DNA from 2 places in the Bradyrhizobium sp. WSM4872 genome. Region 2 is predicted to be linked to the other one. Evidence: predicted binding sites of a transcription regulator. Region 2 holds the regulator's gene; the other holds the start of a gene.
What was found. Region 2 encodes LexA, which represses DNA repair genes until DNA is damaged. Its sites were predicted from a motif close to TGTTCNNNNTGTGTTCNG; they were not measured.

Region 1 (7,522 bases), on a different contig from region 2:
TCGTTTACGACGTCGAAGCGGAAGTCACTCCGCCGATTTTCCCCCAAGCCGTTCCTTTGTGGCGCTACGCGCCGATGGAGATATTGATGAAGACCACGTTTTCGCTTCTGTTCGCCGCAGCGCTTTCGCTGTCGTCCATGCCCGCCCACGCCACCAAGCTCGATCTCGCGACCATGAGCTGCAAGCAGTTCCTGGAGAGCGGCGACGACACCATCAAGATGGTGCTGACCTGGATGGACGGCTGGTACAAGGGCGATGAAGAGAACGCGATCATCGACACCGACGTGTTCGTCGAGAACGCCAAGCAGTTCGGCAGCTATTGCGGAAAAAATCCGAACGTCAGCATCGTCACCGCGGCTGACGAAGTGCTCGGCAAGTAGCTTCTGCCGTGACGGCGCGACGCGCGATCACAACCGCGTTTCCCGTCTCGACATGACGCCATCGAGAGCCGCGGTGCGCATTGCGCTCACGCGGCTTTCTTCTTTGATGCTCACCCCGGCAGCATCGCGAACGCGCTCGACACCATCGCCACCGGCTTGTTGTCGGTGGCCGAGAGCAGCGTGACCCGGCCAAAGCTCATGGTGCGCCCGAGTCGCACCACGCGGGCGTCGGCCAGCACGTCCGACGAGGAGACCGCGCGCATGAAATGCGTGGTCTGGTCGACGGTGGTCATCGGACGATAGCCGCGGTTGGCGGCGAGGTTTGCGATCACCATCGCGGTGTCGGCGAGTGCCATCAGCGCCTGGCCGCAGACCACGCCGCCGTTGCGGCACAGCCGTTCCGAGAACGGCATGCGCAGGAGCGCTGCCGGCTGCCAGTCCGGCACGTCCGGCGGCGGCAGGTGCTCGATGCGCTCGACCGACAGATTGAGATCCTGGATCCAGGGGGCAAAGACTTCGCCGAGGATGCGTCGGGCCTCAGAGATGCCGAACTCGGCTTCTGGCTGCGATGGCATTGCTGTCGTTCCCTCCGTATTGTCGCATGTTCGGCATTCCGAGCGGACCGGCGCGGCAAAGTCACCCGGTCTGCTACGGGCCCGTCGGCTTGAAAATGCCTGACTTCGCCCGGTATGATGCCACGGAGTGGGTATGGGTGGGTGATGTTGCGTCGGTATGTCCTCGTGTTTTGTCTGGCCGGGCTCGGCCTGTTGCTGAACGGGTGCACCAAGTGCGGCCCGATCTGGGACGACTGGCTCCATGCGCCGAAATCGTGCAGATCGGACCGGCTCTAGCGGGCCGAGCGGCCCCTGCGGTTGTGACAGGGGTGACAAGGCACGGGCGACCCGCGCCGCCATGGATGATCAAGGAGTACATGATGAAGCTTTTCCGTATGGCCGCGGTGCTGGCTGTTCTGGCGGGACCGACCGTGCTGGCGGGACCGGCCTATGCGCAAATGCCCAATCTCAATTTGCTGCAGGAGGGGCCTGGCAAGACCCCCGAGGAGAAGGCCGCGGAAGCCGAGCGTGACAGGGCCTACAAGGAGACGCTGAAGAAGATTCCGGATTCCAAGGCCTCCAACGATCCCTGGGGCGGCATGCGCTCCGACCCGCCGAAGCAGGCGGCGGCGCCAAAGGCGTCGGCCGCGACCGGTGCGCCGAAGAAGAAATCCGGCACGACCGCCAATTGACCGTCTGCCCGATCGGAGGCGGTTGATGCCTCCGGCCGGGACTCCTCTTTGATCGGCCTGCTTCCTACATTGCGCGGGAGCGTATTGCGTCGAGGAGAGCAGAACATGGCCGATCGTCCGCGGGATCTCGCCGAGCGGATGGCGCGCCGGCGCAAGATGGGCGGCAAGCCCGGCACGAGGGCCGGCGACGGCTATCTGCGCGAGACCTTCACGCTGCCGCGCGCGGCGGCGCGGGAGAGGGCGCAGGCTTTCTTCGCCCGCTACCCCAAGGCCGGCTATATGAGCGCGGTCGAGACCTGGCGCGAGCTGCCCGGCGGCGACATCGAATTCACGATGCGGCGGCTGCCCAGCGCGGATTAGGCCTGGCCCCTATTCGAACGTTTCGGATGTGATGCGGATCCGGAACACGGGCTCCTTGGCCTCGTCCAGCAGCTCCATGTTCCATTCGGAATTTTCCTGGAGCTTGCGGGCGATGCCGGCGGCCATGTCGGCGCAGACGCTGGTCATCTCCTTCCAGGCCAAATCGCGATCGGCAAATTCCGACGCCTGGTCGGCACAGCCGGAATAGCTGCCGTTCCGGATTCGAAAAAAGTAGAGCGGCATGGTTCGTACCGATCGCGCCTGATGGCTCCGTCCCCACGGCCATAATCGCGGCAGTCCAATCCCAAACCATCGGCAGATCAATTCCGGGCGGCTACGGAATAGCCCCGTGGGCGCGGCGAGCGCCCTGCAAGCCATGCCGCCGACGATCTCGGTGCGGCCGTTCAGGCGGTTTTGCGCCCGATCGCCTTCAGCTCCCGATCGATCCTCAGCTGCACCCGCCGGATCGCCAACAGATCGATCTTGGTCTCGGTCCTGCCGGTCTTGATCTGCTCGCCGATCCGGAACTGCCACCGCCAGATCCCGGGAATTGCCGTCTTGGTGACGGTGAACTCGACGCCCCTGTGATTCATGGCGATCTCCCACGATTCACTTCCATCACTGAGAACATGCTGGGCGGCATAATATTCCAGCGAAAGCTCAATCTGTCGGTAGGCCCCGGATACCTCACGGCTATCCCGCAAACGCACGCACTGCCGCCCAGCGGCGGCGCGAGGCCTCTCCCGTGGTTCTCCGGCCAAGAACAGAGTTCCTGGGATGGGTAAGGGCGCCTTCCGGAACGCGGCGGCATGTGCCTTGCTTGGTTCGATGACGGTCAGCAACATGGGCGCGTCATGCCGGGCATTCCCCGCCGCTATTCTCATTTCGTGTTCGGAATCATCCAGTCCGGACTGACCTCGCTGGTCGCCGCGGGCATCGCCAGCCTTCCTGTAGGGAACGCGCTGGACTTCCTCGCGCACTGGATGGTGTCGTGGCTGATCGCATGGGCGGCGATGCTGCCGATCGTGTTGCTCGCGGCGCCGGCGATCCGCGCCTTCTCGCTGCGCCTGACGCGGGAGGAGGGCGGTTCGCAAACCGGCCGGCCGGCATGAAAGGCGGCATGAAAATCGGCATGAAAAAACCCCGCTTGGAGAACCAAGCGGGGAGAAGGTTATTGGAGGCTGAGGTGCTGGGCTGCAACACCATAGCTAGGCGACCCTAGCCGGCTCAGCTTACGACAGCCTGACAAGGCCCGCCGGCGGCAGCGAAAGCCAAGAGCGCGGGGCCGCACACTGGCCCCGCACCGGTCCCAATTTCGACATCCGTTCGCACAACTCAGGACACAACCGCAGGCGAGATTTCGCAATGACGGTGCTGCCATGGGGGAAACGTGGCGTGCCGGCAACGGGGTGGCATCATGGACAACGTAGAGCGGTCATTCGCCGCCGCGACGGCGGCTGGCTTCGTCGTGCTGGTGATCGGGATCGGGTTGCTGGTTCTGCTGTAGGCGGTGTTGGCTGCGGGAGACGGCTCCGGGGTGGAAAGGCCCATGCGCGCCTTTCAAAAACACGAAAACAACCCCATGCACAGTAGCCCGCCTACAAATTCCCTCGTTTAATCAATGGCTTACTTGTAGTATTTGGATACCATATCGGCTCGGACTCGCCTCCATGGCGATCCGAATCTCGATTCCTGTGCCGATTCCCTGAGATCAACGGGCGGCCGCTCCGGCACTGTCGCCAGCGCGTTGCCGCTGGCGAACATCGCCACGCCTGACGCGTCGGCCGGCTGGCCTCGGCTCCTACGCCCTCGTCCCGACGGCCTTAGTGAACCTTGATCGCGTCCAGCGGCAAAAGGAGTTCGGCGGCACGCTCGTCGCGGTCCTTCTTGCGGAACTCGTTTTCCTTGCGCTCGAACTTGCTCATCTCCTCCCGCGCCGCCTCCAGCAGCGGAATGCGCCGGATCGTATCGTGATGCGTGTTGTCCGTCATGACTGAAGTCCCCAGAGTTACGGTCCCATCCAAGAGAAGACCGCAGACCGCGAAAGGTTCGGTGCCGCAGGATTGCGGAATTCTGACGGCGCGCAGGGCATCCGTCTTTGATGCGTGTCAGAGAGCGCCAAGATCCGGGTAGTGGCCTGTCCTAAGCCCCAGTGGCCTAAGTTGAATTTGGCAGCGGCCTGGTTTGATCCATATCAGGTGCTCCGGTCGTTTCTCCGCGTACGGATTGTTCGTTCAATCTGGCAACGGAGCCACAATGAAACCGGATCGGGATCATGCAACGAAGCATGGGAAGTGCACTCGATGCGACGCTGAGATCGTGAGGATCACAGAGATTGCCGATCCGAGGACAGGTCGGATGTTCACAATTGCTGAATGTCGAAACGGGCACCTGACGTGGGATCCTAAGTAAGGCCGCCTCAGTGGGCGGCCGCTTTGGCAAAAGAACATATTGCGAACCTAGAACAAATAGGGTACATTGATTTTATCGCCGCGCCGCCTCGCCAGCCGTTTGTCCCTCTAGCGAATCCTCGCCATAAGGAGCACGACCCAATGTCCACCACTGCCCTGCGTATCGTCGAAGGATCTTCCATGGACAAGAGTAAAGCTCTGGCCGCCGCGCTCTCCCAGATCGAGCGGCAGTTCGGCAAGGGCTCGGTGATGAAGCTCGGCAAGAACGACCGTTCGATGGATGTCGAGGCGGTCTCCTCGGGCTCGCTCGGGCTCGATATCGCGCTCGGGATCGGCGGCCTGCCGAAGGGACGCGTCGTGGAGATCTACGGGCCGGAATCCTCGGGCAAGACCACGCTGGCGCTGCACACGGTTGCGGAAGGGCAGAAGAAGGGCGGCATCTGCGCCTTCATCGACGCCGAGCACGCGCTCGACCCGGTCTATGCGCGCAAGCTGGGCGTCAATATCGACGAACTGCTGATCTCGCAGCCGGACACCGGCGAGCAGGCGCTGGAAATCTGCGACACGCTGGTGCGCTCCGGCGCGGTCGACGTGCTGGTGATCGATTCGGTCGCGGCGCTGGTGCCGAAGGCCGAACTCGAGGGCGAGATGGGCGATGCGCTGCCGGGTCTGCAGGCCCGCCTGATGAGCCAGGCGCTGCGCAAGCTGACGGCGTCCATCAACAAGTCCAATACCATGGTGATCTTCATCAACCAGATCCGCATGAAGATCGGTGTGATGTACGGCTCGCCGGAGACCACCACCGGCGGCAATGCGCTGAAATTCTATGCCTCCGTCCGCCTCGACATCCGCCGCATCGGCGCGATCAAGGAGCGCGACGAAGTGGTCGGCAACACCACGCGCGTCAAGGTCGTCAAGAACAAGCTGGCGCCGCCGTTCAAGCAGGTCGAGTTCGACATCATGTACGGCGAGGGCGTCTCCAAGATGGGCGAGATCCTCGATCTCGGTGTCAAGGCCGGCATCGTCGAGAAATCCGGCGCATGGTTCTCCTATGACAGCCAGCGTCTTGGCCAGGGCCGCGAGAATTCGAAAGCGTTCCTGAAGGCCAACCCCGACATCACCGCCAAGATCGAGACCTCGATCCGCCAGAACTCCGGCCTGATCGCCGAGCAGATTCTCGCCGGCAGCCCCGAGCGTGACGCCGACGGCGAGGAGCCGGGGGACGAGTAAGCTTCAACAGTAGAGTTTTTCGCGAGGAGCGGGCGCTGAGGACGTTGAGTTGCCGACGTCTTCGGCGCCTGTTTCGTTTTGCGTGGGGTGAGCGGGGCCATGAAGAATGTGATCCTGACCAGTTCGTCCGGAAGCGGGCTCGCCCGATCGGGTTTGGCGGAGCTTGTCATTTCATCCTCGTTTCACTTTGAGTGGGGACCGCTGCCCTCGCCCGAGAAGCTCGCAGCCTTTTTCGCGGCGCGTTCGGCGAATCTCGGGCCAGGTGATCATTGGTCTGACTGGGGCATCCGGTGGCCCAAGGGCATCAAGGACCGCAAAGACTTGTCCCTTGCGGACTTCTGCGAGCAATATGACGTGGTTGAACTTTGGTTCGACCCAGCTCCCCGGGATCAATTGCAGCTCGTCTGCCTGCTGGACCACCTCAGCTCCTGCTCCTCGCTGGTGCCAAAGCTTAAACTTCGACTTGTGGCATCCGAGCTGACGACGGAACGCGGTGAAGATCTCGCTGCGTCCGAGCCGCACATTCATGTCGTGCCTGTTAGGGCCCAGGAGTTCGAGACTGCCCGGTTGGCGTGGTCGGCCTACCGCGCGACGACCCCTGAGGCCTGCGTCGATCTCCTTCACCAGGATCTCAGTGCATTGCTGATGCTGCGCCCGGCCTTGCTCGATCTCCTAGCAGAACTCCCGTCGCCTTCGACGGGACTCGGTGCGACGGAGATGCGGTTCTTGGAGATGCTTGCCAGAGGGTTTGCGAACACGGGTGCGTTGTTTCACCTGCGCTCGCATCGGCGCACGTTCGTGTTTGGAGAGACTGAGTTGGGTCGGTTGCTCGACGGGCTCGCGCTCGGCCCCAGGCCCGCAGTGGCCGGATTGGACGACGAACTGCGCACGATCGACCGCGAGAATCACAGGGATCGGCATGCCGCATATGTCCGCAGCCGACTGTCACTGACCGAGTTCGGGGAGGCCGTCCTGGCTCATCAGGAAGATTTCAGTCGCCACAACCGGATCGACCGCTGGTGGGGCGGCACGCACCTGACCAACGATCGGCTGTGGCGTTACGGCCATGTTTTGACGAAGCCTTGAGACCACGGCATGACCCGGCTAATTGTCACAACCGACTCGTCCATCGCCGGCGCCATTCAACAGGCGGGCCTTGCCGACCTCGTGATTGCGATCGAGCGCCGGCTGGTCTGGGGACCGCTGCCGACCGATGCAGAGCTGGACGCGTTCTTTGCGCCGCGTAGGACGCAGCCTCGCGGGCTTCATTGGCTCGACGATACGCCGTCCTGGCGTCTCGACGGATCAAGCGCGAAGGATCGAGGACTGATCGAACTGCTCGCGGAATATGACACGGTCGAGTTTTGGCGAGGGCCGGAGCCAAATGCGCAATTGATCCTGCTCTGGCTGCTCGATCATTGGGGCCGCCGACACGATGCAAATCCTGGCTTTGTCGTGCGCTCCCTGTTCTTGGGTGTCAGGGATGTCGACCCACCGCGAAGCGAACTCTACCCGCCGGCTGTCGCGATCACAGCTCGTCAACTCAAATCGGCCCGCCGTGCATGGCGGGCCTATCGTGCGCCGACCCCGCAAAGGTGGCCGGATCTCTTCAAGACGGATTTGAGCTGGTTGCCACAACTCGGCCCTCACGTGAGGGCTCTGCTCAACGAACTTCCGCGCCCTGCCTCAGGCCTTGGAGCCACGGAAGCGCGGATACTCCAGCTCATCGCGCGAGGCGGCATGCAGCCTTTCGATGTCTTCCCGGGCCATCAGAAGTGCAACGAGCCGGATGTGTATGGTTATTGGGAAGTTGGAGCGCTGCTTGACGGTCTTGCGCGCTGCGAGAGGCCGGCCGTGGCGGGACTGGATGAAGGTCCGTTTTCACTAGAGATGCA
Region 2 (7,522 bases):
AAACCCGACGGGAACAATTTTGAAAAAATTGAGGAACCCGATCACTTTGTGCATTTTTGTACAGAGTTCCCGGAACGGAATACCGCCTTCCGGACTCTTAGAGTCCGCTGGGACTTCTACGGACGGATGCATCATCGTGTTGGGCAAGACCTACCTCACCAAGCAGGCCTCTCTTCTTCTTGAATTCGCCAGGACAACTTCAGATTCGGATCTTTCCGCCAAGCTTGTGAGCAAGGCCGCCGATCTGAAATCCCAGGCCGATCCGTTGCCCGACAAGGATAAGGGATCCAAGGCGCCCGACGTAACATCCGGGCAGGCAGGCAGCTGATCGATGCAGGCCGGTGATTTCGTGGCTTCGATGACCACTTTCCTGCCGATCTCTCACGTTCTTCGGATCATGCCGCGACGCGCTTGATCCCGGCTTCCGGAACGATGCGAAGCGGCGGGATGACTGCCCCCGTTTTTGCCTCTGCGCCCGCGCTCGGCTAGAAGACTTGCGGAACATTCGCCCGAACGTGCCGAGCAGGAGTTTTCGCCGTGGCCTTGATGCCGGTTTCCGACGCGCTCGCCGCGGTGCTGGCGGATGCAGAGCCACTGCCGGAAGAAATGATTTCGCTCGACGAGGCCTACCATCGCGTGCTCGCGCGTGACGTCGCGGCGCGGCGCACGCAGCCGCCGCAGGCGATGTCGGCGATGGACGGTTACGCGGTGCGGGCGGCCGACGCCGCGACGATCGATTCGGAGCTCACCGTCATCGGCGAAGTCGCGGCGGGCCGACCGTTCGCCGGGAGGGTCGGCGCCGGCGAGGCCGTACGGATCTTCACGGGCGGCGTCATTCCCGGTGGCGCGGATGCCGTCGTGATCCAGGAAGACACTGTTGTCGCCGGCAAACGTATCACGATCAAGGAAGCCGCGATCGCCGGACGGCACATCCGCCCAGCCGGTATCGATTTCCGCGAGGGCGACGTGCTCCTGCGCAAGGGAAGCCGTCTCACCGAGCGCGACCTCGCGCTCGCCGCCGGCATGAATCATCCGCACCTTGCCGTTTTCAGGCGTCCGAAAGTCGCGATTCTCGCCACGGGCGACGAGCTGGTGATGCCGGGCACCACGCCCGGCCACGGCCAGATCGTCTATTCCAACGGCTACGCCCTGCACGCGCTCGCCCGCAGCGAGGGCGCCGAGACCATCGACCTCGGTATTGCCGCCGACACGCTGGAGGCGACCACCGCCGGCATCCGCAGCGCCCGTGAGAGCGGCGCCGACGTCCTGATCACGACCGGCGGCGCATCGGTCGGCGACCACGATCTGGTCCAGCAGGCGCTGCGGGACGAAGGCATCGCGATAGCGTTCTGGAAGATCGCGATGCGGCCAGGCAAGCCGATGATGCACGGACGGCTCGGCGCAATGGGTGTGATCGGCCTGCCGGGCAATCCCGTGTCGTCCTATGTGTGCGCTTTCCTGTTCATGGTGCCGCTGATTCGCGTCCTGTCTGGCCGTTCGGTGATTCACCATCGCCGTGAACGCGCCGTGCTCGGCCGCGACGTCGGCGCCAACGACCAGCGCGAGGACTATCTGCGCGCGCATCTGGAGGAGCGTGACGATGGCACACGCGTCGTTCTTCCCGTCAATCATCAAGACTCTTCGCTGCTTGCGAATCTCGCTGCAGCACAGGTACTTCTCGTGCGCGCACCGTTCGCGCCGAAGGCCGAAGCCGGCACGGCTTGCGAAGTGTTGCGGCTCCCCGTCTGAGCGTCCGGCAATGCGCGTTCCGCGAACTTTGCTCTGTTCACGGTAAATTAAGCAGTTGCGGAACATGTATCGAACATATAGTGTCCGTTCATGATTTGTTTCGAGCATGTAGCGGCTTATGGCCGAATTCAGCGTCTCGGAATCGGACGACATCAACCGGGGGACTTTGGTCGAGATGTTAACGCGCAAACAATACGAGCTTCTGCGGTTCATCAGTGAACGTCTGAAGGAAAGCGGCGTGCCGCCCTCCTTCGACGAGATGAAGGATGCGCTCGACCTGCGCTCGAAGTCGGGCATCCATCGCCTGATCACGGCGCTCGAGGAGCGTGGCTTCATCCGACGCCTGCCCAACCGCGCCCGTGCGATTGAAGTCATCAAGCTGCCGGAGCTCCAGGCAGCCGCCGGCAGCCGCCGCGGCTTCACGCCGAGCGTCATCGAGGGCAATCTCGGCAAGGTGCGTGCGGGCTCCAGCCTGCCCGCTGACGAGGGCGAACGTCCCGTGGCGGTGCCGGTGATGGGCCGCATCGCGGCCGGCACGCCGATCGAGGCATTGCAGACCCGCAGCCATACCATCAGCGTACCGCCTGACATGCTCGGCTCGGGCGAGCATTACGCGCTCGAAGTACGCGGTGATTCCATGGTCGAGGCCGGCATCCTCGACGGCGACATGGCGCTGATCCAGCGCAACGAGAGCGCTGATACCGGCGACATCGTGGTGGCGCTGATCGACGACGAGGAAGCGACGCTGAAGCGCTTCCGCCGTCGCGGCGCCTCGATCGCGCTCGAGCCCGCCAACGCAGCCTATGAGGTCCGCATCCTGCCGCCCAACCGGGTGAAGATTCAGGGCAAGCTGATCGGGCTTTACCGGAAGTACTGATACCGGAAGTGCTTCATACCTGAAGTGCTTGGCGCCTCGCGCGCTTCCGACCGGCATCGCCGGTCAGAGATTGGAGCGGATCATCGTCCGCTCCGGCTGGATAGTCGTTCTGGTTCTGCACAGACTATCCGGCCCCTCCTCCGGCGCTGGCTCCTCGCGACGCCCAGGAAACAGCACCGAAACAGCACCGCTTCAAATGGCACCGCGTCGCGGCTCGCGTGTTCGAGGAAACACCATCCAGCGATCAAGTTCGCCCGCCGCAGCCAAGCCGGCAATATTCGCGCATGCGCCTCCCGAATGCATCGCAACGGGCTTTGTTCCTATTGAATTCGGGAAAGATAATGTGATCGCGGCTTGCGGAAGCCAGCCGCAGATTTGCCCACAACCAAGCAGAGCTTTCGTGCTTCCACTCTGATAGAGGCCTGCGCCTCGATAAGAGACGCGGGTTGCTATCCCAGCATGAGGAGCACCCGATGTGTGACTACAGCCTACATGCCGTCGCGTCGCGCCCCGCCGAAGTCGGCGAGACGATCGTCACGACAAGCTTCCGCGGCACCTCGACGCGCGGCTTCGCCTCCGCAGCCGATCCATCCGTTGCCGTCTGCCTGCTGCCGGGAACGGAGCTCGCCTTCGCCGACGACGTCCGCTACGACAATCGCTGGATCTGGACGCGCACCATCAATTCCCGCGTGGGCAAGTTCGGCAAAATCGATCCGCACGTTCCCGACCGCCATCACGACGCGATCGAATTCCCCGACGGCAAATATGTCCTGGTGACGCAGCTCGTCGAAGGCCAGCGAGCGACCGTGCTGCAACTGCCGGTGACTCAGTCGGTCACCGAGCGCGAGCACAAGGCGCAGATCATCGCCGACAGCAGGCAGCCGACCGTCACGCACCTGCCGATCGGCTGAAACAGCCGCCCTCCGGCTACGAGGTCGGAGGTCAGGATTGAATCGCCATCGCCGGCCGTGGCCGGCGAGATGGTGTAGTTTGCGCCCAGCGAATCCGAGCGGACGCACCGATCCACTGCGTTGCTCCGCACCATCAGATCAATCGTCGGCCTGCAAGTCCGTCTCCGCCGGCGTTGCGTCCTTGATGCGGGACGCGGTCGTCTTTGGCGCGAGGCTGCCGTCGAAATCACCCTCGCCGGCGCCGGCCGGCAACCAGGGGCGGCTCGTGCCTCTCGCCCTCACCGCCTGAACCGCAAAACCGTCGCCACGCTGCGCCAGCGCCAGCGCGCTCTGGCTGGCGAGCCGCCGCCGATCGACCACCATCGCGGCGCAATCGGGCGGCGCGGGACGTGTCGTCACCACCAGCACGGCCCGACTGCAATCGTCCGCGAGAGCGTCGACGCGGAGTGCCAGCGCGACCAGCCTCCCGTCGGCCAGTGGCGTCACGCAGCCGGATTCGTCACAGGACACGCCATCGGCCAGCGAGGCTCTGCCCGCATCGCGGGGATCGGCGTCGGCAGCGAGCCATTCCCTCAGCAGAAAGCTGTCCTTGTTCGTCCTGATCAGGTGCAGATATCCGTCCTTGCCCCGCACGGCGACGCTCGCGCCATCCCCGGCAATCAGGATGTCGGGCTGCCGCGCCGACAGTCCCCAGAGGATCGCTGCCAGCAGCACCAGGGCGCCGGACCAGCGTAGTGGCGTCCGCAACAAGCCCAGCACGATGATTCCCAGGCTCGCCACGATCAGCGGCGCGATTCCGAACGCCGGGATGCGGCCGACCGCGCCCGGCAAGGCCGCGACCCAGCGCGAGACCGCGACCATCCAGTCGATGCCGATCCCCATCAGCCACCAGAACACGCTGTCCAGCCCGAACGGAGCAGCAAGCAGCCCCAACAGTCCCGCCGGCATCACCAGCGCCGAGACCACCGGCATCGCGCCGAGATTGGCGAGCACGCCGAACGGCGTGACACGGTGGAAGTGGAAAGCGGCGTAGGGTGTGGTCGCAAGTCCCGCAATCAGCGAAGCCATGAACAGCATCGCGATCTCGCGGCCGCCCCACATCGCAATGCGCGCGGTCGCCGAATGGTCCGGCGAGGCAAACAAATTCGGCATGCCGATCTGCACCAGCGCCACCAGGCCGAGGGTTGCCGCAAACGACATCTGAAAACTCGGATGCACCAGCGCTTCCGGCGCGACCGCCAGCACGATCAGCGCAGCCACAGCAAGCGTGCGGAAGGTGATGGCGCGGCGATCGACCATCACCGCGATCAGCACCACCGCCGTCATGAAGAACGATCTTTGCGTCGCGACCTCCGCGCCCGACAGCAGCAGGTAGAACGCAGCAGCGACCAGCGCGGCGGCGGCCGACCATTTCTTGATGGCGAAGCCCGCCGCCAGTCCCGGAATCAGAGCGAGCAGCGCGCGTACCGCGAAGAACACGACACCGGCAACGACGGCCATGTGATAACCGGAGATCGGTCAAGCAAAGATTTTATATAGGAAATACAGCGCGTTATGGCGCCATTGCTTCCCAAAAATCCGGATTGGGAAGCAGATGGGAAGCGACCTTGAAGGCAAGTCGCTTCGGCTCGATAGCAGTTGGCCATAAACTCGAGCCCTGCCCGCTCCTCCGGCATGGTCGAGCCGCCGGCGAGCTCCAGGCAGATGCGCTCCATGCGCGCGAGATCGTCGATGTCGTGCTGATGTTGCCCCATTGGAGGATCAGACTCTCGCCTGGGTGGCCACGTCAAGCGCGGGCCCGCCTATTTCTCAGGTGGTCATGAGATGGCTCGGGCTGTGAATTACACGGATAAAGTAGAATTTGGATCTAAACGCGCGTTCTGCGTGCCATCGTGGCTGCACTGATTCGAGGAGTCCTGGATGGAAGGGTTTTATGTCGCCTATCTCACGGGTCGCGCTGGGTCGAGCCTTCTGTTGTTTGCAATCCGCGGCTCCGACCTAATCGGAGTAGACGCTGGCGGATTGAAATACGACGGGAAGGTCAGCAAAACCACAGAAGGTTGGAAGTGCACAGTCGTTTACACAATCCCGGCAGGCTCTCCCGAACTCATAACCGGTGCTGATGCTCCATCGACAGATCAGCGAATTCCACTTGAATTTTCCTTACCACCGGATTTTTCAAACGGGCAGATCATAGGGATTGCTACTCCTCTCGGGCCCGTAAATGCCAAATTTCAGAAACTTCGCGATTGGTGAAAATATGCCGGCAGAACCGTTCTGGACATTGAAGCTTGCGGATTGCATAAATTTTCTGATCCTCTTCGCCACCATCGTTGCGATTGTCTATGGACCGATCAAAGCGGTCGAAATAACCAGGAAGAAAGACCTCGAACGCGACGCCCATGCGAGAAAACGCGTTATTCTTTCAGCACTGATGCGAACGCGAAAGATGGTCATGAATGCGGACCACGTCGGCGCGCTCAATCAAGTGCAGCTTGAGTTTTTCGACCACGCCGATGTGTTGCAAGCCTATAAAGCCTACATGGGTAATCTTTCCGAGGCGGTACCGGCGCCGGGCAATCAGCTCGATAATTTTATGACAAGACGAACTGATCTGTTCTTTGACCTCCTGCACACGATTGCTAAGGCGACAGGAGTCACCATAGACCGGCATGAGCTTGATCGGCTCGCCTACGTGCCATTTGGCTGGCAGACTGAGCAAAATGAAGTCCAGGCGTTCAGAACTGCAATGCTTGCACTTCTAAATGGTCAAAGGACACTGCTCATCGCACAGGGGCAACCGCAGCCAGCGACACCGGTTGCGCAGCAAGGACGCAGTCCCTATCCACCCGCTCCACAGTGAGACCGCTTTTCCACACCCACGACCGGCAGTAACTCGCGATCGCTTGGACCTACTAGGAATCGATTATTTGCGAGAGACTGACGATGCCGCTTTGATGGCGGCATGCGTGCTCGCCGTCGATACACAAAATGGGCCGGTCACTATCCGCCCCGCTCTCCTGCTGAATGGCTGGCTGACGGCCACGTGACCTGCAGCATCCAGTGCCTGAACGGCCGCTGCGATCGCAGGGTCGACGTGCGGCTCGACACACTCCCGCAAGATCAGCCATGGGCGCGCGTCGGCTTGCGCCTGGTCTGCTTGGCATGCGGTGCCGCAGGATCTGTGCATATCGTCCCGAACTGGCATGACAGTCGCGGGCAACTCAGGCCAAGCATGGGCTTGAGGTTTTGATTCCAGCGATGAAGCACGTCACCGAACGCCCTTTTGCCGATCCACAAAACGCAGCCCGCAAGCTGCTCGAGCTCGCCGCCGGAATAGAGCCGGTCCAGGACGGCCGTATCCACATCGAGAAGATCAACTACCCCTTCCTCTCCACGCTGAAGGGAAGCGGCACGGAGTTCGGCGCGGGCATCAAGTATGCAGTCGAGCGCGGATGGCTCGATCTGCACGAGAGCGGCACCTACGTGCGGCTGCTGACCACTGGCGAGGATTTGCTCAGTCAATAGATCAGCGTGAAGGAGAACCACGCCGCGAGTGACGCGCAGAGACAAATTCCAAGATAAGGCAATGCAAGGCGCATCGGGCTTTCCCTCCGAAACGCAAATAATGGATCATCATGTCATGCTGGGATCACAACCACCAGGAATCAGGGGTTGCAATCGCGCGCCTTCCGGCCGGCTGCGCTTGAAGTGAAATGGTCCCGCTCGTTCGACGAGCCCATACCGCTGCCCGATGGGCGCAAGCTGGTGACGCTGCTCGATGCCGGCGAGTACATCAGCGCTCTGCCGAAGAAGGAGCATCAGGCGCCCGAATGGCAAGCCGCGATGGAGGCGTTGATCCTGGTCGCAGAAAGCGGCGGCCCGACAATGTTCGCCCGCATCGGTGTCCTGCGGGCTTTGAACCGTCACTACGTCCCCGAACTCAATCCGAAGGGCAAAGGGCCGCATTGGGGACGGCGCCAGC

Region 1: recA (recombinase RecA) is a predicted target of LexA. The motif match lies at 4,447-4,464, and genes of this name have one in related genera.

The regions. Positions count from the first base shown of each region.
Region 1 covers NZ_JBVVPT010000002.1:307,390-314,911, forward strand. The annotation lists gene AC0L3C_RS04580 (HdeA/HdeB family chaperone) at 87-380, shown strand; gene AC0L3C_RS04585 (PaaI family thioesterase) at 491-955, opposite strand; gene AC0L3C_RS04590 (hypothetical protein) at 1,315-1,626, shown strand; gene AC0L3C_RS04595 (hypothetical protein) at 1,732-1,986, shown strand; gene AC0L3C_RS04600 (DUF6894 family protein) at 1,996-2,229, opposite strand; gene AC0L3C_RS04605 (hypothetical protein) at 2,391-2,579, opposite strand; gene AC0L3C_RS04610 (DUF2798 domain-containing protein) at 2,841-3,098, shown strand; gene AC0L3C_RS04615 (hypothetical protein) at 3,810-3,977, opposite strand; gene recA (recombinase RecA) at 4,539-5,627, shown strand; gene AC0L3C_RS04625 (hypothetical protein) at 5,727-6,713, shown strand; gene AC0L3C_RS04630 (hypothetical protein) at 6,795-7,522, shown strand, end outside.
Region 2 covers NZ_JBVVPT010000003.1:44,731-52,252, forward strand. The annotation lists gene AC0L3C_RS05855 (hypothetical protein) at 137-328, shown strand; gene AC0L3C_RS05860 (molybdopterin molybdotransferase MoeA) at 538-1,749, shown strand; gene lexA (transcriptional repressor LexA) at 1,925-2,626, shown strand; gene AC0L3C_RS05870 (hypothetical protein) at 3,100-3,537, shown strand; partial or broken gene AC0L3C_RS05875 (ComEC/Rec2 family competence protein) at 3,676-5,052, opposite strand; gene AC0L3C_RS05880 (hypothetical protein) at 5,458-5,793, shown strand; gene AC0L3C_RS05885 (DUF6680 family protein) at 5,762-6,400, shown strand; gene AC0L3C_RS05890 (hypothetical protein) at 6,799-7,065, shown strand; gene AC0L3C_RS05895 (hypothetical protein) at 7,213-7,522, shown strand, end outside.